3 regions of the Halomonas sp. FeN2 genome follow, and region 3 is predicted to be linked to each of the others. Evidence: predicted binding sites of a transcription regulator. Region 3 holds the regulator's gene; each other region holds the start of a gene.
The links. The regulator PhoB, encoded in region 3, activates phosphate uptake and scavenging genes when phosphate is short. The targets are predictions, from matches to a motif close to TGTCATANNNNTGTCANA.
Positions count from the first base shown of each region.

Region 1: a site for PhoB is predicted at 1,729-1,746, ahead of KF947_RS03055 (PstS family phosphate ABC transporter substrate-binding protein). Genes of this name have one in related genera too.
Region 2: a site for PhoB is predicted at 4,992-5,009, ahead of KF947_RS15515 (CYTH domain-containing protein). Genes of this name have one in related genera too.

Region 1 is NZ_CP074200.1:636,598-644,333, reverse strand. It holds gene KF947_RS03065 (multidrug effflux MFS transporter) at 1-845, shown strand, start outside; gene KF947_RS03060 (sulfite exporter TauE/SafE family protein) at 945-1,676, shown strand; gene KF947_RS03055 (PstS family phosphate ABC transporter substrate-binding protein) at 1,807-2,820, shown strand; gene pstC (phosphate ABC transporter permease subunit PstC) at 2,916-4,166, shown strand; gene pstA (phosphate ABC transporter permease PstA) at 4,185-5,351, shown strand; gene pstB (phosphate ABC transporter ATP-binding protein PstB) at 5,378-6,217, shown strand; gene KF947_RS03035 (ArsJ-associated glyceraldehyde-3-phosphate dehydrogenase) at 6,364-7,395, shown strand; gene arsJ (organoarsenical effux MFS transporter ArsJ) at 7,400-7,736, shown strand, end outside.
Region 2 is NZ_CP074200.1:3,352,006-3,359,741, forward strand. It holds gene KF947_RS15490 (YciI family protein) at 73-372, opposite strand; gene KF947_RS15495 (PHP domain-containing protein) at 517-1,437, shown strand; gene KF947_RS15500 (L-threonylcarbamoyladenylate synthase) at 1,494-2,117, shown strand; gene KF947_RS15505 (5'-nucleotidase, lipoprotein e(P4) family) at 2,308-3,084, shown strand; gene KF947_RS15510 (ion transporter) at 3,133-4,020, opposite strand; gene KF947_RS15515 (CYTH domain-containing protein) at 4,072-4,971, opposite strand; gene KF947_RS15520 (TIGR00153 family protein) at 5,109-5,789, shown strand; gene KF947_RS15525 (inorganic phosphate transporter) at 5,800-7,065, shown strand; gene argA (amino-acid N-acetyltransferase) at 7,252-7,736, shown strand, end outside.
Region 3 is NZ_CP074200.1:2,426,541-2,434,276, reverse strand. It holds gene KF947_RS11170 (VOC family protein) at 1-184, shown strand, start outside; gene epsC (serine O-acetyltransferase EpsC) at 196-957, shown strand; gene KF947_RS11160 (LysR family transcriptional regulator) at 954-1,871, opposite strand; gene KF947_RS11155 (hypothetical protein) at 1,950-2,306, opposite strand; gene KF947_RS11150 (HU family DNA-binding protein) at 2,306-2,578, opposite strand; gene KF947_RS11145 (NAD(P)/FAD-dependent oxidoreductase) at 2,687-3,877, opposite strand; gene KF947_RS11140 (chorismate--pyruvate lyase family protein) at 4,015-4,578, shown strand; gene ubiA (4-hydroxybenzoate octaprenyltransferase) at 4,614-5,504, shown strand; gene phoB (phosphate regulon transcriptional regulator PhoB) at 5,616-6,305, shown strand; gene phoR (phosphate regulon sensor histidine kinase PhoR) at 6,308-7,594, shown strand.

The sequences.
Region 1 (7,736 bases), 1.8 Mb from region 3:
ATTCGGCGGCGATTGTGCGCGACTGTTTTAGCGGGCGCGAGGCCGCTAAAGTGATGTCCACCATGGCGATGATTATGATGCTGGCGCCGCTGGTGGCGCCAGCGGTGGGCAGTTTGCTGCTGCATGTGGCTGGCTGGTGGCTGATTTTTGTGTTCCTGGCCGTCTATGCAGGTTTTTTACTCTGGTTGTTAGGCACGCGTCTGCCTGAAACCCGCGACATGTCGTTGCCTGCCGCTTCACCACGGCAGGTAATACGCAACTACGCCAGCGTGCTTAAGCACCGTGAAGGCATGGGCTATATCTGTGCGGTAGCGGCTTCCTTTGCGGGCCTGTTTGCCTTCGTGACCGCTTCGCCGTTTCTCTATCTCGACTATTTTGGCCTCTCACCTGGCACTTATCCGCTGGTGTTTGGGGTCAATGTGGTGGTGATTGCGCTCTCTAACCGGGTCAATATTCATCTGCTCCGCAAGCGCACTCCCCAGCAGAATTTGCGTTTAGGGTTGCTTATACAGCTGGTGGCCGCGCTTGGGTTGGTGGCGGTGACCGCCCTGGACATTGCGTCGCTAGTGATCGTGGTGCCGTTGATTATGCTGTTTACCGGTATGATCGGGCTGATCACACCCAACGCGATCTCGTCGTTACTGGATCATTTTGGTCATATCAGCGCCACGGCAACGGCGCTGCTGGGCGGCATTCAGTTTACCTGCGGCGCCCTCGCGGGAGTGATGGTAGGGCTATTCGAGGTAGAGCATCTCTGGCCCATGGTTCTCACCATGCTGGGTGCTGCGTTGCTAGGCAATATCGGTGTACGCAAACTGACTAAAGCACCTGCTGCGGATGAATAATTTTTCAAATGGATAGGGTGTATGGACAGGGCGTATGGATAGAGCATATGGATAGTTTGCATGGATAAGTTGAATGGATAAGTTGAATGGATAAGTTGAATGGATAGCATGCTGGCTTGGGTCAATATGCCCATGAGTACCTGGTTCGCTTGCTCCGCCGTACTGTTGCTGGGTGCCTTTGTCCAACGCGCCACCGGTTTTGGTTTAGCCATTATTGGCGCGCCGTTACTGTTGATGCTAGAGCCTCGCCTGGTGCCAGTCGTTCTAGTGTTGTTTGGATTTACCGTCTCGCTAATGATGGTGCGTCACTACTGGCACGAGGTGCGCCTGGACTCCATTGGCATGGCGCTAGTGGGGCGCCTTCCCGGTAATGCGCTGGGGATTTGGCTGCTGCTTGCCGCCCCCATGTTTGTGTTAGAAAAGCTGATTGCAGTGATCGTGTTGTTTGCGGTTCTCGTCACTTTGTGCCGCTTTCAACTGCCGGTAAACCGAATAACGCTGTTTGGCGCGGGGGTGCTCTCAGGTATTTTCGGCACCGTAGCGGCTATTGGTGGCCCGCCCATCGTGCTCTTAATGCACGGCCTACCTGCTGATCGTGTGCGTGGCAACTTAGCTGCCTTTTTCATTTTGACCTCCCTCTTGACCTTCATCACCCTCGCCTTGGCTGACCAGATTCAGCTTTGGCATTTTCAGGTCGCGCTTACCTTTCTGCCTATGGTGTTAATCGGTAACGCCTTGGCTGATGCTATTGCCCACCGTCTGGATAGACGCCTTCTGCAGGGAGCTTCACTAGCGTTGTGCACCCTCGCGGCGCTAGGACTTTTGTGGTGATGTAAGGCTTGGTTGCCTCTATGTAACGAAAATTTTTCTACGTTTTGCTCGCTGTCATGAAGTTGTCATGGAACCAGTGCAAGGTATGCCTTGCGAAGGCCAGATCCCTACATGAACAGGAGTATTTCGCATGAACCGTATTCTCAAAACCACCGTTATCGCGGCTGCTGTAATGAGCGTTGCCGGTGTTGCTCAGGCCCGTGATCAAATCCGTATCGTAGGCTCCAGTACCGTTTACCCGTTCGCCAGCTACGTAACTGAAGAGTTCGGTGCTACTACTGGTAACCCGACCCCTGTTATTGAATCAACAGGTTCGGGCGGCGGTTTGCGCCTGTTCTGTAACGGTGTTGGTGAAGGCACGCCGGATATTACGAACGCTTCACGCCGCATGAAAGTGTCTGAGTTCGAGCGTTGTGAAGAGAACGGCGTTACCGATATCACCGAGGCTAAAATCGGTTCTGACGGTATCGTATTGGGCCAATCAAGCGAAAACGATGACGTTGCCTTAACCCGCGAACAGATCTTCATGGCGGTAGCTGCCATGGTGCCGGTTGATGGCGAGTTGGTTGAAAACCCCTACACCAACTGGAGCGAAATCGACTCTTCGCTGCCAGACCGTGAAATCTCCATTTATGGGCCGCCGACAACTTCAGGTACCCGCGATGCTTTTGAAGAGCTGGTAATGGAATCTTCGTCCGAGGGTATGGATGTTTACGGCGATGAAGGCTACACCGATATCCGCTCTGACGGTGTTTACATCGATGCCGGTGAAAATGACAACCTGATCGTTCAGCGCCTTTCAGAAGACACCGGTGCCTTCGGTATCTTCGGCTACTCTTTCCTTGAAGAGAATACTGACACGATCAGCGCCGCCAGCATTGATGGTGTCGAGCCTGAAGCTGAGGCAATCAGTTCCGGTGACTATCCTATCGCGCGTTCACTGTGGTTTTACGTGAAGAACCAGCACGCTGAAGAAGTTCCGCCGATGTACGATTACGTCGATATGTTTATGAGCGAAATGATGATTGGCGATGACGGCTACTTGCGTGATATCGGTTTGATCGTTCTGCCAGAAGCAGAGCGCGAAGAGTGGCGCCAGGCCGTTGCAGATCGCACTGCAATGACTGCAGACGTTCTTAAGTAAGTTGGTAGGTCAGTTGTAAAAGAGGTCGGCAGTGCAAGCTGCCGACCCGTTTTGTTGATAGGTTTCTTAACCGGTGACGACGTGAGAGAGATGCGATGCAGACCAACCAGCTTCTTCTGATTTTTTGCGGTGTATTATTGCTGCTGGGGCTGCTGGCTTTTTTTGCTGGCCGTTCTAAAGCCACCCGGTTACGTAGCGCGGGTACGGCGATGTTCGCCCAGCCTGACCAATACGCTTGGTTTACCGTACTCTCCACCGCCGGGCCAGCCGTGGTGGTGAGTGCCCTGGGCGCTTTCGTTTTGCTGCTAATGGGCGCCGACATTCCTACGCTTTACCTGCTGGCGGCGAGCTTAGTGATAGCCGCCATCGGGCTCCTGGTGAGTCTTAATCAAGTAAAACCCGATTTCCATGCCCGCCAAGCCATTGAGCGGGTCATTCGCATGGCCCTGGCCGGTGCAGCGTTAATCTCCATTTTGACGACCTTTGGTATTTTAATTTCGATTATTTCCGAGGCGCTGCGCTTTTTCCAAATGCACAGCTTCTGGGAGTTCATCACCGGCACCACTTGGAATCCTGGCGCTAGCTTTTTAGCGTCCGCGGGTCGCGGTGATGGCAGCGGCGCTGAGTTTGGCTCGGTACCGCTGTTTGCTGGCACCTTTATGATTACCGCCATCGCTATGCTGGTGGCAGTGCCTATCGGTCTGCTGTCTGCAATTTATATGTCTGAATTTGCACCGCGCAAAGTGCGTACCGTTGCTAAGCCGGTGTTAGAGGTGTTGGCGGGTATTCCTACCGTGGTTTATGGCTTTTTTGCTGCTATCACCGTGGCGCCGATCATTGTCAATATTGCCGGTTTTCTGGGGCTCGATGCGTCTTATAACAATGCGTTGGCCCCTGGCATTGTGATGGGCATTATGATCATTCCGTTTATCTCATCGCTATCTGATGATGTGATCAATTCGGTGCCCGATAGCATGCGCCAAGGATCCCTGGCGCTGGGTATGACCAAAGGGGAAACGATTCGTGATGTGGTAGTGCCCGCTGCCATGCCGGGGATTATCTCCGCGTCGCTCTTGGGTATGTCTCGTGCCATGGGTGAAACCATGATCGTGGTTATGGCGGCGGGTATGCGACCTAATTTAACCGCTAATCCGCTTGAAGATATGACCACTGTGACTGTGCGTATCGTGGCGGCGCTCACCGGCGATCAGGAGTTTGAAAGTGCCGAAACATTATCAGCTTTTGCCCTTGGGCTCGTGCTCTTCGTGATCACACTCGCACTCAACTTGGTGTCCGTATTGATGATCCGTCGTTTCCGTGAAAAATACCGCGTGAATAACCTGTAACGCCGAGGAACTGTTTCGATGAGCCATAGTTTTGACGAAATCAGCCAGCAGCTTAAGCGGCGTCACCGAAAGTCTACCCGCCTTAAATGGATCACCATGGGATCGTTAGGTCTTGCGGGCCTTTTTCTGGTGCTGTTTTTTGCTGATATGCTGAGTAAAGGTCTACCCGCTTTCCAGCAAGCGTATATACAAACCGAGATTAGTTACACAGAAGAAGCCGAAACCGATGGTCGGCGGGCGTTTGACGAAGAGCTGTTGCCGTTAATTAGCCGTACAGTGGTTCGCGTGATTCCCATGGAACTACGCAACAATCCTGACATGATCGGCACCAGCGAAGAACAGTGGGTGTTGGCGACTAGCGAGGTGGATCAGTACTTAAAAGGGCACCGGCATCGCTTGAGTGAAGAGGAGCAGGAAGCCCTTGATGCCCGAGTTGAAGCAGGGCAGGTGGATCTACGCTTTAATAGCACTTTCTTTGGTTCGGGTGATTCTAAGATTGCCGAGAACGCGGGTATCTTATCGGCAGTGGTTGGCACCATTATGACCATGATCGTCACTCTGGCGATATCTTTCCCGATCGGTGTGATGACAGCTATTTATCTTGAAGAGTTTGCCCCTGATAACCGCTTAACCCAGATTATTGAAATTAACATCAATAACCTAGCGGCGATCCCGTCGATTCTATTTGGTCTGTTGGGCTTGGCGATCTTTATTAACTTTTTCGGGGTGCCGCGTTCGTCCCCCTTAGTGGGTGGCATGACGCTGGCACTGATGACGTTGCCGGTAATCATTATTTCGACGCGTACCGCGCTGCGTAGCGTGCCTGAATCCATTCGTCATGCAGGCTTTGGGGTAGGCTGTTCACGCTGGCAGGTAGTGCGGGATCACGTTCTACCATTGGCGATGCCGGGTATTATGACGGGTTCTATTATCGGCCTTGCGCAAGCGATGGGTGAAACCGCGCCGCTGATTATCGTGGGTATGGTGGCTTTCATTCCTGATGTGGGCGTTTCCTTTACCAACGCCGCAACAGTGATGCCCGCGCAAATATTCACCTGGGCCGGTGAACCTGAGCAGGCGTTTGTAGAAAAAACTGCTGGCGGTATTTTGGTGCTACTCACCATACTCATCTCACTCAACGCTTTTGCCGTTGTGATGCGTAAGAAATTTGAGCGTCGCTGGTAGGCCAGTGCGTTATAGAGGACATTACTATGAATAGCCATGCAACTGTAATGAACGGCCAGCAGACACCTGCGGTTGGGCAACCCTATACACGGAATGAAGCTGCGTGCCACGACCTGAGTTTCCGGGTTCGCGATTTGAATTTGTGGTATGGCAAAAACCAAGCGTTGAATAATCTGAATATTGATCTTTTTCAGAAAAACGTGACGGCACTGATTGGCCCTTCGGGGTGTGGTAAGTCAACGTTTTTGCGCTGCTTGAATCGGATGAACGACCTCATTCCCAGCGTACGAACCGAAGGCTTGGTCGAGATGGACGGGCTGGACGTTAACGCGCCTAAGATGGATGAAGTGGCGCTGCGCCGCCGGGTGGGCATGGTGTTCCAAAAGCCTAATCCGTTTCCTAAGTCGATCTTTGAAAATATCGCTTACGCACCACGCATGCATGATTTGGTCAGCCGTAAAGTTGAGCAGGAAGAGTTGGTTGAAAAAGCGCTGCGCGACGCCGGGTTGTGGAACGAGGTGAAAGACAAGCTGCATGAGCCAGGCACCTCTCTCTCCGGTGGTCAGCAGCAGCGGTTGTGTATTGCCCGCGCTATTGCGGTTCAGCCTGATGTGATTTTGATGGATGAGCCAACCTCAGCGCTTGACCCTATTTCGACCGCCACCATCGAAGATTTGATGGACAAGCTGAAAGAGAAATTCACCATTATTACCGTGACGCATAATATGCAGCAGGCGGCGCGAGTGGCGGACTACACGGCGTTCTTCCACCTGGGAGAAATCATTGAGTACAACGACACCAAAGTGATGTTCTCAACCCCGGCACAGAAGAAGACCGAGGACTATATCTCTGGTCGTTATGGTTAATTAATACACACTAATTAATGCTTACTACAAAGTGGCGGGCCTGTTTGCTAGTAAGCATTTTTTTAAGCATGTATATATGTTTTAACGTATATAGCCGTTATGCTTTCTCTTAATAGATTGTGTAACGGTTAGCTTAGGAGGCACTCATGGCACTACGCATTGGCATTAACGGCTTTGGGCGGATTGGGCGTTTGGCACTGCGCAGTTTGTGGGGGCAGGTCGACGCGGGTGCGGTAGAAATAACGCGCATTAACGACCCGGGCGGCGATGCGGCAACCTTTGCCCACCTGCTGGAGTTTGATTCAGTTCACGGGCGCTGGGCACCAGGGAAGGGCATCTCGGCAACCGATGACGCTATCGTTCTCGATGGAAAATCTGTCGCCTTTAGCGCTAATAAAGCAATTGCCGATAGCGACTGGTCGAACTGCGATATCGTCATTGAGTGCTCTGGGGTAATGAAAACCACCGATAAACTGCAGGCGTATCTTGCTCAAGGTGTCGTCCGTGTGGTGGTGAGTGCGCCTATGAAAGAGGCGAGCGTGCTTAATGTGGTGGTGGGGGTGAACGACCACCTTTACGATCCTGCCCAACATAAGATCGTCACCGCTGCCAGTTGCACCACCAACTGTCTGGCGCCGGTGGTCAAAGTCATTCAGAAAACCTTCGGTATCCGCCATGGTTCAATGACCACGGTGCACGACATTACCAATACCCAAACAATTCTAGATGCCCCGCACAAAGATCTGCGCCGGGCACGTGCCTGCGGTATGAGCCTGATTCCCACCACGACCGGTTCAGCGAAAGCTATCACCGCTATTTTTCCTGAGCTAGAAGGCAAGCTAAACGGTCATGCGATTCGTGTACCCCTGGCGAATGCTTCGCTCACTGATATGGTGTTTGAGCTTGAGCGTAAAGTGAGTGTCGAAGAGGTTAATCAGGCGCTAAAAGCCGCCGCTGATGGCGAACTTGCCGGGATTTTGGGCTATGAAGAGCGCCCGCTAGTGTCGATTGATTACCGCACCGACCCGCGCAGCTCAATCATTGATGCGCTCTCCACCATGGTGGTCAACGGCACTCAGCTAAAGCTCTACGCCTGGTATGACAACGAGAGGGGCTACGCTAATCGAACCGCTGAGTTAGCGCTAATGGTAGGCAGTGGGCAGGTCGATCGTGGCTGAATCGATGCTGCAAAGGGTAAAGGCGCTCCCTTTCGAGGTGCGCCAATATATGCTGATTACCGGTAACTACTGGGCGTTCACGGTAACCGACGGCGCGTTGCGCATGCTGGTGGTCATGCACTTCCACCAATTGGGCTACTCACCGTTAGAAATTGCCATGCTGTTTCTGTTTTACGAAGCTTTTGGCGTGGTAACTAATCTGGTAGGCGGCTGGTTGGGCGCGCGGCTGGGGCTTAACCGCACCATGAATGTGGGGCTTGGACTGCAAATTATCGCCCTCGCCATGTTGATGGTGCCCGCTAGCTTGCTGACAGTTGCTTGGGTGATGGCTGCTCAGGCGC
Region 2 (7,736 bases), 930 kb from region 3:
GCCGGGTTTGCACAGAGTTTTCCACAGGCTCTGTGAAAAAGCCGACGAACCCTCCACACTCGCCTATTGGCGTCAAGGCATAACTTTCTTGAACGGCTTAACAATTACCTTGGCATACACCCCTGCAATCATGTATGGGTCGGCGTCGGCCCAGGCCTTGGCGTCTTCCAGGCTGTCGAATTCCGCCACTACCAAGCTGCCGGAAAACCCTGCATCGCCAGGGTTTTCAGCGTCGATGGCAGGGTGGGGGCCCGCCAATACCACGCGGCCTTCAGCGCGCAGTGCTTCCAGGCGCGCCAAGTGGTCGGGTCGAGCCGCCAAGCGACGCTCTAAGCTATTGGGTACATCTTCACTCATAATGGCATACAGCATTTAGGGTTAACTCCTTGATTAGACGAGGATGCAACGTAACCGTTAATTGACCGCACTGGCATAAGCGCGCACCATATCTTACCCATTGCGAAGGGGTTATTCACAGCTGAAAAGCGCATTCTGACAAACTGGCCACACGGCGTCATGCTTATGCCTCGACTTCCCACTACCTTTGATGCCGATCAGCGCTACCCAGTTGATTTGCACATGCACTCAACCGCTTCCGATGGTGCGTTATCGCCCACCGAGCTGGTAACCCTGTGTGCTGAACGCGGGCTGACGCACATGTCGCTCACCGATCACGATACCATGGACGGCATTGAAGAAGCGGGCCACGCGGCGGAGCAAGCAGGGCTGTGTCTTATCCCCGGCTGTGAGTTATCCACACGCTGGCAGGGCGTCAATATCCATGTTGTGGCGCTGATGCCCGGTGGCTTACAGAGGCCAATGGTAGAAGGCCTGATTAAGCAGCGTGAAGCGCGGATACAGCGTGCAGTTGTGATTGCCGAAAGGCTGGAAAAAGTCGGTTTATCCGACGCGCTGGAAAAAGCGCGCCTGCACGCAGGCAGCGACCGCCCGCTAGGCCGCCCGGACTTTGCCCGCGCGCTGGTGGCAGAAGGCGTGGTGCCGGACTGGGCCAGCGCCTTCAAGCGCTATTTGGGCAGTGGCAAAAAGGGCGATGTTAAAGCTCACTGGCCGGAAATCAGCGAAGCGGTGGGCTGGATTGTCGATTCCGGAGGCGTCGCGGTCATTGCCCATCCACTGCGCCACGGTTTAACCCGGCGTAAGCGTGGCCTGTTGATGGATACCTTCCAGGCGGCGGGCGGCCAAGCGGTCGAACTGGTCAGCGGCCAGCAGAACCCGGATAGCACCCGCGACCTGGCGCGTCAGCTAGTGGAGCGCGACCTTTACGCCTCCATGGGCAGCGATTTTCACTTCCCTGGCAGTCATGTGGCCCCCGGTAGCATGAGCCTAGTGCCGCGCACGGCGGCGCCACCCATATGGCAGCATCCCCGGTTGGTTCACCTGCGCGATGCTCCGCCAGGTAGGCTGGAAGCGGAATGATTCGCTTAGCGCTTAAGCTATGCTGTATGAATAATGCCTACGGATAGGAGTAAGTAATGAGTCAATATTTTCAGATTCACCCGGAAAACCCCCAGAAACGCCTCATCGACCAGGCGATTGCGATCATTCGTAAAGGCGGTGTGGTCGCGTACCCCACCGATTCTGGCTATGCCCTTGGCTGCCACCTGGGTGAGAAAAAAGCCATTGAGAAGATTAAGTGGATACGTTCGCTGGACGACAAGCACAACTTCACCCTGGTGTGCTCAGATCTTTCGGAAATTGGCACCTACGCCAAGGTGGATAACGATGTGTTCCGGTTGCTGAAAGCCCATACCCCAGGCCCTTACACCTATATTCTGGATGCTACATCAGAAGTACCGCGCCTGCTGCTGCATCCCAAGCGTCGCTCCATTGGCGTGCGTGTACCGGATCATCGCATTACCCACGCGTTACTGGCCGCCTTAGGCGAGCCGTTGATGAGCGTAACGTTGATTCCGGTAGGCGATGACCTGCCCATGAACGATCCGGAAGAGATCCGCGAACGTTTTGGCGCCCACCTGGATGCGATTATCGACGGCGGCGCCTGCCATTTAGACCCCACCAGCGTCATCGACCTGCGCGAACTGCCGCCGAAAATCATTCGTGAAGGGCGCGGCGATATTTCTCCTTTCGTCGTCTAAAAGCACACTTCAAGGCAAATCCCCGGTTCCTAGTATTAGCGAACGGGGGATTTTCTGACGTTTTAGTTATTTGATTGTTCAATGAAAATAAAATATGATCCTAACGGTTCTTTTCGATAATAAATCGTGATCATTTAAGGCGAGGAATCGCCTCGTCTTTTTGAGATTGCCCAGCCCAGGAGATCATTCAATGACGATGCCATTCCCTTCTCGCCTCTGCACCCTTGCAGCCCTAGCCAGCCTTGCCGCTTTACCGCTGACCAGCCACGCGGATAGCGATGACGCAGAAATGTGTGCCCAGGAAGCCTATGCAATGGGCCTGCGCTATCAACAGCAGTCTGCTGAAGCCGCTGCTCTGCAGCGTCAGGGTTTTGCCCTCGCCACCTACCGGCTTGAAGATCAGATTGAGGCGCATGGCGGCAGTGACGACTTGGCGATCATTACCGACCTGGATGAAACGGTGCTGGACAATAGCCCGCTGTTGGTTCGCGACATGCAGGCATGCCACGACTACACCACCTGGGATACATGGAAGCATTGGGAACGTGAAGGCGAGCCGCGTTTAATGCCGGGGGCTAAAGCGTTCCTGGATTACGCGGATGAGCAGGGCGTGGCCATTTTTTATGTCTCTGATCGCTACCAGGAGAACGAGGCCGACACTATCGCCACCTTGGAAGCGCTAGAGCTGCCCCAGGTCTCTGAACAGAGCGTGATGTTGCTGGGGCCTGCCAAGGCGGAGCGCCGCGCGGAAGTGGTGGATAACCACACGCTGGTGATGCAGCTGGGTGATTCCCTTCACGATTTCGCAGGTGACTTCGCGGGCGCCGACCTTGACCAGCAGCATGCGCTTGTGGAAGAGAATGCCGAGCGTTTTGGCAACGACTGGATCGTGTTCCCCAACGCTACCTATGGCGCCTGGAGCGAGGCTGAGTTAGACGCCTGGGAAGCCCCGCACGAAGTGGAGTGATCGATTAAGTAACTACTCCGTTCCGCGCCCCTGGTTTGGCTATCTAGTTTAGCTGTCCTGGGGCGCATTTTTGTCGACGTCTTTTTTGCGCGGGTCTTCGCTGTCTTCGTCTAACCAAGTGCCGCAGCGCAGGCAGTAGCGGGCGCGTTTTTCATGGCGTTCGTGACCGCAGCCGGGGCAGGCTTCTTCTGAGTAACGCTCTTCACGGATCGAGCGAATCACCTGAGCGGAGAATACCCCCGTAGGCACGGCAATGATTGAGTAGCCGAGCAGCATCAGAATCACGGTAATGGATTTGCCCAGCGAGGTAGCAGGCACAATGTCGCCGTAGCCGACGGTGGTCATGCTGACGATAGCCCAGTACATGGACATGGGAATACTGGTAAAGCCCGCCTCGGGAGACTCTATGGTGTACATCAAGGCTGCGAAAAGCGTGATGACCATCAAGATGGCGCTAAAGAATAGCAGAATCTGACGCAGACTCCGTTTGAGTGCATCCAGCAGCAGTCGCGCTTCGCCGACAAACTCCATCAGGCGCAGAATACGAAAAATACGCAGTACCCGCAGCAGACGAACAATCACCAGTCCGTGGGCACCGGGTACCAAAAGCACTAGCCATGTGGGCAGCACGGCAATCAGATCGACGATCCCGTAAAAGCTTCTTAAATAGAGCGTTGGCTTTTCCAGGCAGTAGATACGTAGCGCCAGTTCAATGGTGAAAAGCAGCGTAAACGTCCATTCAAGGTAGAAAAACACTTCACCATAGCGTTCGTCATAACTCTTGATACTGTCCAACATTATGACCGTGACACTCATCAGAATGGCCACGATCAAGGCGATATCAAACGCTTTTGCCCCCGGCGTGTCAGACTCAAAGATGATATGAAATAGGCGGGTGCGTAGGCCTTCTGCACCGGGTGTTGGGTGAAAATTCATCGCATCATCCTGAAGTGAGCCTCAATGCTGTTCTAAAAAGGGTGTTAAACGCTAGCGTAGCGCGGTTTGGTACGCCAAGCGATGGGCGAGTGCCAATGCCGCTTTACCGTAGGCCTCCTTGGGCTGGCCGTGCGCATCGAGCGCGCCAGGAAGCGCCTGAGCATAAGCGCGTGCGGTGGCATCCAGTTCGGGGTGCTCGGCGAGGGTGGCCAGCGCCTGCTGAGCATCGTTTAGAAAACTGGCTTGTTGGCTGTCGTGGTAGGCGTCCAGCGCCAGCGTGGCACGGTGGAGCCACTCCGCCGGGGAGTGCGCTTCGGGGAGAGGCCAGTGTCGGGTGCTAAGCGCGTTACCACGGGCCGCTTTGCTACTGTCCGAGGGCCGTAGCGGCACCTGTTCAGCCAGGGTTAATGCCAGCGCCCACAGTGCTTCAGGCTCGCCGCCTTTTAATTCGAGCTCTGCTTCGCGTATCGGCGTGCGGTAGCCACCGCTAATAATTTCGCCTTCATCCAATACCAGCTCGATATGGCTCTCCTGACCTTGTACGCCCTCTTTTAGCTGCCAGCTATGCCGTGTGAAATCGGTGCTGAGTTGGGGAACGAGGGCATCTAGCACGCCGCTAAGCTCGCCTTGAAAAGGAGGGAGTTTGGCAATGGAAGCGAGATCCAACTGCGGGCCAGCCACCTGCCACTCCCACTCTTCGCGCTGGGAAAGACCGCCACCACCCTGGCCTGCGGTTTTTACCGTTTGCAGCACCTGGCCGTCTACTTGGCGAAGACGCAGCGCAATGCGAGCCTTGGCCAAATCACCCTGAGGGGTATCAAAGTAGGTATTGGTCAGCGATTGTTTATGAGCGGCGTGGGAAGCGAGATACGGGTGTTGAGTAAGCGCCGCAGGGCCTGTGGGGGCAAGGGCCAGCTTAAGTTCCACTTCCATGGGGTTTGGGCTTTTCATGATGCTCGCCACCTCGTTATCGTGACATTTAGATGAATATTTGATTACATTTGTGAACTTTTCATGACGGCGGCGGGCGCACTCTTTATACTGGCGCCGCCATTTCCCGGCTCCCCGAAAATAGGCTAAAAGGCATTATGGTTACCTCCAATCCTTTTTCTTCGATGTTTGGCCGCTCGCCATTCCAGCCGCTATTGGCCCATATCGTCAAGGCGAATGAGTGTGCCGATCAGCTGTTGCCGTTTTTTGAAGCGACCCTGGCTGATGACTGGGACAAAGCAGCTGAGCTGCGCGAAAACGTCACCCGTTTAGAGCATGACGCCGATACGCTTAAAACAGAGCTGCGTCTGAACCTGCCCAACACCATGTTTCTTCCGGTGTCGCGCTCTGATCTGCTTGATCTGATCAGCGTACAAGACAAGATCGCCAACAAGGTGCGTGACATTACCGGCATTATGCTGGGACGTAAAATGCGCGTGCCGGATGAATTGGCCGAGCCAATGCGCAACTACATCCGAACCAGCGTTGCTTGCGTGGCACAAGCGCGTCAAGCGCTGGAAGAGCTCAAGGATCTACTTGAGTCCGGCTTTGGCAAAAACGTCTCGGATGTGATGCAGAAGATGATCCGTGAGCTGCACACCCTCGAACACCAAGCCGACGACCAGCAAATCACCATTCGCCGCCAGCTGTTTTCGCTTGAAAGCCAGCTACCACCAGTGGATGTGATCTTTCTTTACAAGATCATTGAATGGGTTGGCGAACTATCCGACCGCGCCGAGCGCGTTGGTAGCCGTCTGCAGATCCTGACTGCCCGCTAAGGGGACTTTCATGCTGATTATTGCCCAGCACGGTGAAATTTTTATCATCCTGGCCTGTTTGTTTGGCTTTTTTATGGCCTGGGGCGTTGGCGCCAACGACGTCGCCAATGCCATGGGAACCTCGGTAGGGTCGAAAGCGATCACTATCAAGCAGGCCATCCTGATTGCGGTCATTTTTGAATTCCTGGGTGCCTGGCTAGCCGGTGGCGAAGTTACCAATACGATTCGTAAAGGTATCATCGACCCCGAGCTGCTACAGGGTGACCCGCAATTGCTAGTCTACGGCATGCTGGCTGCACTGCTGGCGGCGGGAACATGGTTGCTAGTGGCCTCCATGAAAGGCTGGCCGGTTTCCACGACGCACTCGATTGTTGGTGCGATCGTCGGCTTTGCGGTGGCAGGGTTAGGCCCTGCCACCGTGGACTGGGGAGCGGTAGGCAAGATTGCCGCCAGTTGGGTGGTCTCCCCTTTGTTGGCAGGCACCATCGGTTTCGTGCTGTTTAAATCGGTACACCACCTGATTTTCGAGGACGCCAACCCATTCACGGCCGCCAAACGCTACGTACCTGGCTATGTGTTTCTGGTAGGTTTCATCGTCTCGATGGTCACGCTGACCAAAGGGTTGTCCCACGTGGGGCTGGATCTAACCTTTAATCAGAGCTTGCTGCTATCAATTCTGCTGGGTCTGGTGATTATGGGCATTGGCCTGATCATGCAGCGGCGTATCAAGTTTGAGCACAATGCCAACGACCACTTCGGCTATGCCAACGTTGAGCGCGTGTTCGGCGTGTTGATGATCTTCACCGCCTGCGCCATGGCCTTTGCCCACGGCTCCAACGACGTGGCAAATGCGGTTGGCCCGCTGGCGGCAGTCATCAGCGTGGTGCAAACCGGCGGTGAAATTGGCGGCTCTGCACTGGTGCCCTGGTGGGTGCTGGTACTTGGCGGCGGCGGCATTGTAGTGGGTCTGGTCACCTACGGTCATAAGGTCATCGCTACCGTGGGTACCGGGATTACGGAGCTGACCCCCAGCCGTGGCTTTGCCGCTACCTTGGCGGCCGCTACTACGGTGGTGCTGGCCTCGGGCACTGGTCTGCCGATTTCCACCACCCACACCCTGGTCGGCGCGATTTTAGGTGTTGGCCTTGCACGCGGCATGGCGGCGTTGAACCTAAGGGTTATCGGTACAATTGCAGCGTCGTGGCTGATTACACTGCCCGCAGGGGCAGGTCTCGCGATTCTGTTTTTCTTTATGTTCAAAGGCATGTTCGGCTAAAGTTAGGCTCGAACGCTTTTAGACACCGATAAGCAATACCATCACAGCGGCATCTTCATGTTTATCTGCATTAGATTGAGCAGATTTGCATTTGAAGGTGCCGCTGTTTTTTGTGCTCTGGTAAAGTACTCCATTGGACGTAGTAAACGTTGGATTTTTCTTTCACCTGCTGCCGGAGAGCGGCCCTTGGATACGCGCTTCCCCTTTGTTGATTGGTTTCGTAACGCTTCCCCCTATATCAATGCCCACCGGGGGCGAACCTTTGTCATCTTAATTGAAGGCGAAGCCATGGCGTCTGGCCGAGGGGAACAGCTGATTCAGGATTTGGCGCTGCTGCATACTCTGGGTGTTCGCCTGGTCGTCGTGTTCGGCATTCGCCCCCAGGTGCATGAAGCGCTAACGGCCGCAGGCGTAGAGCCCACGCGTATCGATGGCCGCTGGGTCGCCGACCGTGCGGTAATGGCCCATGTGGAGCAGGTCGCCGCCCATCAGCGGCTATGGCTGGAAGCGCGGCTTTCGCTGGGCTTGCCCAGCACACCGCTGCACGGTGTGGAACTGAGCGTCATCTCTGGCAACCTGGTGACCGCCAAGCCCCTAGGTGTGCGCGAAGGGGTGGATTTCGACCACAGCGGTGAAGTGCGCCGGGTGCGCGCCAGCGCCATTGAAGGCCT
Region 3 (7,736 bases):
TGGGCTTCCGTCGATACCCGCCAGGGCGGTGGCGCTAACACTGGCCTGTGAAGATATTGCCGCGGCGATGAATCATTGGCAGCAGTGCTCGCTACCTTTTGTGTCGCTGAGCGCTCATCAGGCCGATATACCGCCTGAGGTGTTAGGTGGAACAGCGCTACGCTTTTCTCAAACCACTGGGTGAGAGCACCAATAATGACCGAGACCTCAGACTTAGGCGCTCACGCCTTTAATGACCCTGCCGCGCTTTGGCGGGAGATCCAGGTAGCAGCCCTTGAAGCCTCACGCTCGCAGCCCCTACTCGCTGATTTCTACCGCTACGCTTTGCTTGATCATAGCGACTTTGCTTCGGCACTTGCCGTCGTTATCGCCGAAACTCTGTCATCTACTCATATATCACATGCCTCTGCATTGGCAGAGATTCGCGCTGTGTTTGCGGAAAACCCGCTGATCGTAGAGTCGGCTTTGGATGATTTGCGGGTATTACTACAAGAAGATGCCGCTATTCCAGAACCTTTTACACCGCTGCTCTATTTCTCGGGTTATCGCGCACTGCAGTGTCATCGCGTCAGTCATGTTTGGTGGGCAACGGCGAAGAAGAGCATGGCGAGCTACCTGCAGTTTCGCTGTAGCTGTACATTCAGTGTGGATATTCATCCTGCGGCATGCGTTGGTAAAGGCATCTTTATCGACCATGGGGCGGGCATTGTGATTGGCGAAACCGCCGTCGTCGAAGATGGAGTCACCATTTTTCAGGGCGTCACATTAGGGGGAACGGGTAAGCTCGATGGGGATCGCCATCCCAAAATTAGGCGGAATGCTTTTTTGGGTGCAAACGCCGTTGTACTTGGCAATATTGAAATTGGTGAGGGCGCCCGAATAGGGGCTGGCGCTATTGTGACTAAGCGCGTTGCTGCTGGCGTCACGGTGGTTGGTTTACCCGCATCAGCGCGCTAATTCGCTACATCGCGAAAAGCCTGCATCCAGCGCTGCAAATGGCGTAGCAGTAGAATGCTGGCTTTGGGCTGTTGGCGGCCTACTCGTGTGACCATATGGGCTTGGGAGCGCTGAAAGAGCGGATGGTCTACCGGGCGCGCCACGAGCGTGCCCGCTTCTATGTCGTGCGCGACAGCAAAAGCCGGTAGCAGCGTAACGCCCATGCCGCTGCGTACATACTGTGCCAATACCACCATGGAGTTGGTATTCATCGCTAGGCGGGGTGCAATGCGTGCGTGCTGAAACGCTTGATCAACCATTTGGCGAACGCCGTGACTGGTGTCCCACATGGCCATCGGCTGATCACTGAGCTGAGTCAGCGTGAGCGGTGACGTTTGCAAGGTGAGTGGATGGTTCGGTGGCAGAATAGCCATTAGCGGCTGAGGCGTCGATGCCCAGAAGCGTAGCTGTGGGTGGGTTCGCTCGTGGAACATTAAGCCGATATGAGTGTGATCGTCGACAATGGCTTCAATAATGCCCGAGGTGCCTGCGGTATGAATATCGAGCTGAATGCCCGCATAGCGTTGGGTAAATTCATGCAGCGGGGAGGCTACCAGGTCACTGACAAACCCTTCACCGACGGTAAGCGATATCTTACCGGTTTCCATGCGCTGGTAGGATTCAAGTGACGCAATAAAGCCTTCATCAAGGGCGCCGCGACGTTCGCAGTATTCAAGCAACATTTCGCCTACCGGGGTAGGCGAAATGCCGTCGCGCTGACGCTCCATCAGGGTTGCTCCCAAGGCTTCTTCCAGCAGAGCAATTTGCCGGCTTACCGCCGAGGGAGCAATATCCAAGCGCGCCGCTGCGCGGCGCACGGAGCCAGATTCAAGGGTAACGCGGAAGTAAACGAGGCGTTGATGAGGTATGTCCATCGATAGCTTTTATACCTCTACCTTGTTTAGCCTAAATTTATTTAAACTAAGCCGCTACCCTATGCCAATCGTAAGCCGCTACAAATACTTGAGTAGTTTTTGCAGCTTATTCATATCGGCGGAATCACCCACCAAGCGCACGCTGCCGTTCATCATGCCGTCGAGAAAGGCCTGCTGGGTTGGCTTTTTGAGCACTTTCAAAGCGGTATCCTGATCACGGAAACGTAGCTCAAGATCTAAGTCCACGGGCAGCCCTTTGCCGGTACTGACACTTTTCGGCGTCATCCGGTAGTGGCGGGCAATGCTTAGATCTTCCGTGGCAATCCCCCAGTCCAGGCCGCGCATGCGTTCTAACTGTTCGCGAAAGCGCGGTTTGCGGCGCAGGGCGCGTTTGAGCAGTACGCCCAGCAGCCACAGCGTCAGCTTGAGCTTCATTAGGAAACGGCGTCCTTGAGTCCCTTGCCTGGCTTAAAGGCAACGTTTTTGCTGGCCGGAATCTGCAGCGGGGCACCGGTTTGCGGATTTTTGCCGGTACGCGCTGCGCGCTCACGTACCGTGAAGGTACCAAAACCAATCAGCGCGACATCTTCGCCCTTGGCACAACTGTTGGTGATCTCATCCAGAATGACGTTCAGCACCTGGCCAGCTTTATCTTTGGACAGGTCGGCACTTTCAGCGATGGCTGCTGCGAGTTCAGGTTTGCGCATAAGGAATCTCCCCTTTTTAAAAGAAATCAAACATCAAACAAATGCATGTTGTTGGGTGCGTAGCCGATTAGGATAGCTTCTCTAGCCTAGTCGTGAACGCGACGAAAATCAGCCTAGCAGCGCAGGTGCTGCTCTGGAAAGCTCCACTTTCCTTCTCACGCAGCCGCCTGTCAACGCAAAACCAATCAAACGTCCGTCTTTATTTTCAGCCAAGGCACTGATATCACCGCCTTCGCCTTCAATTCGCCAGCGCTCGGGCGTGGTGGTTGGCGGGTAGGCCACTACTGGCAGCAGCGGCGTTTTAACCACTACCGGCCAGGCGCCAAAGCTAACGGTTGTGGGGGTGCCCGAAAGCGTTGCCGCCAGTGCCTTAGCGCTGGCTTGCAGCGGCTGAACGTACATGGCATTAACGCCGTCTACGCAGGCTGCATCGCCCAGGGCGTAGATATTGGGGTGCGAAGTACGCAACTGGCGGTCAACGACTATACCGCTAGGCGATACGCTTAAACCCGCTGATTCGGCAAGCGCCGTACGGGGTGCAAGGCCGGTTGCCATCAGCACGAGATCAGCGCTGACGGTGTCGCCATTATCCAGACGTAATAGGATGTCTTCGCCGTTTTCGGCCGCGATGGAATCAATCGAACGGCCAAGGTGAAGGTGGATCCCTGCTTCGCTAAAGGCATCGCCCAAGGCGTTCCCTAAAGGCGGTGGCAGCAAGCGAGGAAGCAGGCTTCCTTCAGGGGCGATGACGCTGACGTGATGGCCGCCAGCGTGAAGGTCGTTGGCAAATTCACAGCCGACCAGCCCCGCGCCAATAATCGCCACCTGTGCTGGGCCGTGGCCTAGCGCCGTGTGAAAGCGGCGGTAGTCGTCCAGGTCATTAATGGTAAAGCAGCGTGAGGCTAAGCTGGGCTCAAGGCTGAAGGGCAACCGTGGTGCAGCGCCAGTGGCGAGTACCAGTGTGTCGTAGCCGAGCACCCTGCCGTCTTCAAGAAGAACGGCTTGGTTATCCACATCCAGTTCGTCTACCTGGGTGTGGATAACCATCTGGGCATTTAGCTCTTCGCCTAGATCAGACGCGCTGCGCTGGGCTAATTTTTCGGGCTCGAGGCCCTTGGCGAAGCCGGTGGAGAGCAACGGCTTGCTGTAGTCATCGCCGCTGTCAGCGCTTACCAGCGTGATTGAGCGTTGGTCGCCCAATCGGCGTAACACCCGGGCAAGGCCAACCCCTGCCATGCCAGTGCCAATAATCACCAGCGCAGCGTGAGAGGACGTTTTCTGTGTTTGGGTGGCGGGCATGCAGACACCAAAAAAAGTTGCTAAAAAGAGTGCGAAAAAAGAGGCGCTAAACCGAGTCGTTAAAAAAGTCGCTGAAACAAAAGCCTTTCAGTGCTCATGTTACACTAGCCAACCCGTTAATTGCCCTGGAGAACTCGGTGACGGCTGCTGCTTTTCGGCAAAATCCTCTATTTTCCCGCTGGCGCCCGATTGATGCGGCGCGGCCTGCGATGAGTGCTTCCTGGTGGCAGTGGGTCGCCTCCACCGACTCGTTAACCGCCCGCTTAATGGTCGCGGGTGGAGAGAAGCCGTTTCGAGTACGGTTGCTACATCAGGGCGTCGGCTGGCCGCGCCAGGATGAGGCTCAGGCGCTGGGCATTGGCTTCAAGCGTTACGCCTGGCTGCGGGAAGTGGCGCTGTGCTTGGATGAAACGCCGTGGGTGGTGGCTCGCTCGGTCGCCCCCCTCACGCAGCTAAAGGGCCAGCGTTTGGAGAGTTTGGGTGAGCGCTCGCTAGGCAGTTGGCTATTTCGACAGCCAGGTTTAGTTCGCGGGCCTTTGGAAGCGACGAAGCAACCCCCGGATTTTATTAGCGTGAATGGTATCGATGGGAGTTGTGCCTGGGGAAGGCGCTCCGTCTTTTATCACGGCGGCCTGTCGTTATTAGTGCAAGAGTATTTTTTGGGTGCGATGGCAGATGATCTTGGCCTGCCTTCGCGCTAGGCTAGCGCCTGCATCTTATTCTTCGTGAGGTAAGCATGGATCGTTCACTGTTGCGGCCGAAGGGATGGGCTCGCGTGACAGACTTTTTACAGCTGATGCGCTTGAATCGGCCGATAGGCACATGGCTTTTGATGTGGCCGACGCTATGGGCCCTTTGGGTGGCTGCGGAAGGTGTACCAGGGCGAAATGTGCTGGTGATTTTTGTGGCCGGCGTTTATGTGATGCGCGCCGCGGGCTGCGTAGTCAATGACTATGCGGATCGCCACTTCGATGGGCATGTGAAACGCACAAAACATCGTCCGCTAGCGACAGGCCGTATCAGCGAAACCGAAGCCCAACTGCTGTTTATTGCGCTGGTGGCCGCTGCGTTTATTCTGGTATTACTGACCAACTGGTTTACGGTACTGCTCTCGCTGGGCGGGGTGCTGCTGGCGATTATTTATCCGTTTATGAAGCGCTATACCCACTTTCCTCAGGTGGTGCTGGGTGCGGCGTTTTCCTGGGCAATTCCGATGGCGTTTGGCGCCATACTTGGCCACGTGCCGCTGGAAGCATGGCTGCTATTCTGCGCGAATGTGTGCTGGACAGTAGCCTACGATACCCAGTACGCCATGGTTGATCGCGACGATGATTTAAAAATTGGCATTAAATCAACGGCCGTGCTGTTTGGAAATGCGGATCGCTTGATCATTGGCTTACTCCAGCTAGCTACCCTGGGGCTTCTGGCATGGGTAGGTTGGCGGGTTGGTTTAGGTGGCTTCTTCTGGTTAGGGCTCGCGGCAATGGCGGCGACTTTTCTGCATCAGCAGCGCTTAATTCGCGACCAGGAGCGGGATGCCTGCTTCCAGGCGTTTCTTAACAATCATTGGTCGGGCCTGCTGATTTTTGCCGGTATTGCGCTTAGCTGGTGGCCTGTGGCTGGTTAATCGCGGCGGTTGTCATGTAACTGTCATCAAGTCATGGTGTTATCGTCACTGACATGTCATTGAACTGTTTATCTTTGAGCAAGTTTTCTTTGGACACCGTGAGGCTCTGGTATGACCGCCAAGACCGTTCTGATTGTCGATGATGAATCATCGATTCGCGAGATGATCGCGGTAGCGCTGGAAATGGCTGACTATCGCGTGCTCGAAGCGGATAATGCCCAGGATGCTCATGCCATGGTGGTCGACCACCAGCCCGATCTACTACTGCTGGACTGGATGATGCCCGGTACTAGTGGTATTGAGCTGGCAAGACGCCTAAAGCGTGAAGAAGCTACCGCCGAAATCCCGATTATTATGCTCACCGCGAAAGGCGAAGAGGATAATAAAATTCAAGGGCTTGAAGCCGGTGCAGATGACTATATCACCAAGCCTTTTTCACCTCGGGAATTGGTGGCACGGCTAAAAGCGGTGCTGCGCCGTGCGACGCCACGTGGCGTTGAAGATCCCATTGAGATTAACGGCCTGCTGCTTGATCCGGTTAGCCACCGGGTCAGCGCTCACGGCAAAGCGCTGGAAATGGGCCCTACCGAGTACCGGCTGCTACAGTTTTTTATGACCCACCAAGAGCGCGCTTACACACGCAGCCAGCTGCTTGACCAAGTGTGGGGGGGGAATGTGTATGTCGAAGAGCGCACAGTTGATGTGCATATTCGCCGTTTGCGTAAAGCCCTGGGCGAGGTGCATCAAAACCTGATTCAAACGGTTCGGGGTACCGGTTACCGTTTCTCTGCACGGGTGTAAATGTGCGTTTATGGAGTCGTGAGCTGTGGCGAATAGCGTGGCTGGCCACGCTGGGCACCTGCTTAGGCTGGCTGTTGGGTTCGGCCGGGCTGGGGCTCGCGGCAGGGCTTGCGCTATGCCTGTTTTACCACCTACGACAGTTGCGCGAGCTTTACCTGTGGCTCACGCTTAACCCTCACGATGAACCCCCTGCCGCCAGTGGAATGTGGGGCGAGCTATTCGATCGTTTATACCGCTATCAAAAAAGCCAGCGCATTACCCAAAGCCGTCTGCGCGCTACTCTGGCGCGTATTCAAGAGTCGTCTGAAGCGATGCGTGACAGCGTGGTTATGCTTGACCGCCACGGCGACCTGGAGTGGTGGAACAGTGCTGCTACCGCCATGCTGGGGCTACAAACGGCCCATGATCGTGGTCAACACATTACTAACCTGCTGCGCGACCCAAGCTTTATCAGCTACTTTAATGCGCGTAATTACAGTGAGCCGTTAACGCTCACTTCGCCGATTGATGAACGGCGAATCCTGCAATATCAAATTACTCTCTATGGTGACGACGAACGCTTGGTGATGGCGCGCGATATCACCCGCTTGCATCGCCTAGAGCAGATGCGGCGCGACTTTGTCGCCAACGTCTCCCACGAGCTGCGCACCCCTCTGACCGTTCTATCAGGTTATTTGGAAACCTACAGTGATATCGCCGATCAGCTTCCGCCGCGATTGGGTCGCAGTGTCCAGCAAATGCAGGAGCAGACCCAGCGGATGCAGAATCTGGTCAACGATTTATTGCTGCTCTCGCGTTTGGAGATTGACCAAGGTGGGCAAGATCATCATCCGCTGTCACTTGAGCCTTTACTGCAAAGCGTGTGTGCTGACGCACTAGCCTTATCGCATCAACGCCATACCATCACCGTCGCACTTGAGAGCGATGCGCGGCTGCTAGGCAGTGAGCAGGAAATTCGTAGCGCCGTCTCTAACCTTGCCTTTAATGCGGTTCGCTACACACCAGCAGGCAGCCAAATCACCCTGCGCTGGAAAGCTAGCGCTACTGGCGGTGGCTGTATTGATGTGGAAGATAACGGAGAGGGGATTGATCCTGTGCATATTCCCCGCTTAACCGAACGCTTTTACCGAGTCGATAAGGGGCGCAGTACTGCAACGGGCGGCACAGGTTTAGGCTTAGCCATCGTTAAGCACGTACTGTTGCGTCATGATGCGCAACTGCAAATTGAATCCCTCCCCGGTAAAGGGGCGTTGTTTCGCTGCGCCTTCCCCCCCTCGCGTCTTGTTTGATGTAGCCAAATGTCCCGCCGCACAATATTTGTAGAAGTGTGCAATATTGGCATGCAAGATTGGTAAAACCTTGCTCATGTGTCATTTCTACACAGTTTTTAGCGTCATATTTTAGCTGGGTAGATTTCTGAAAATGCTTTCA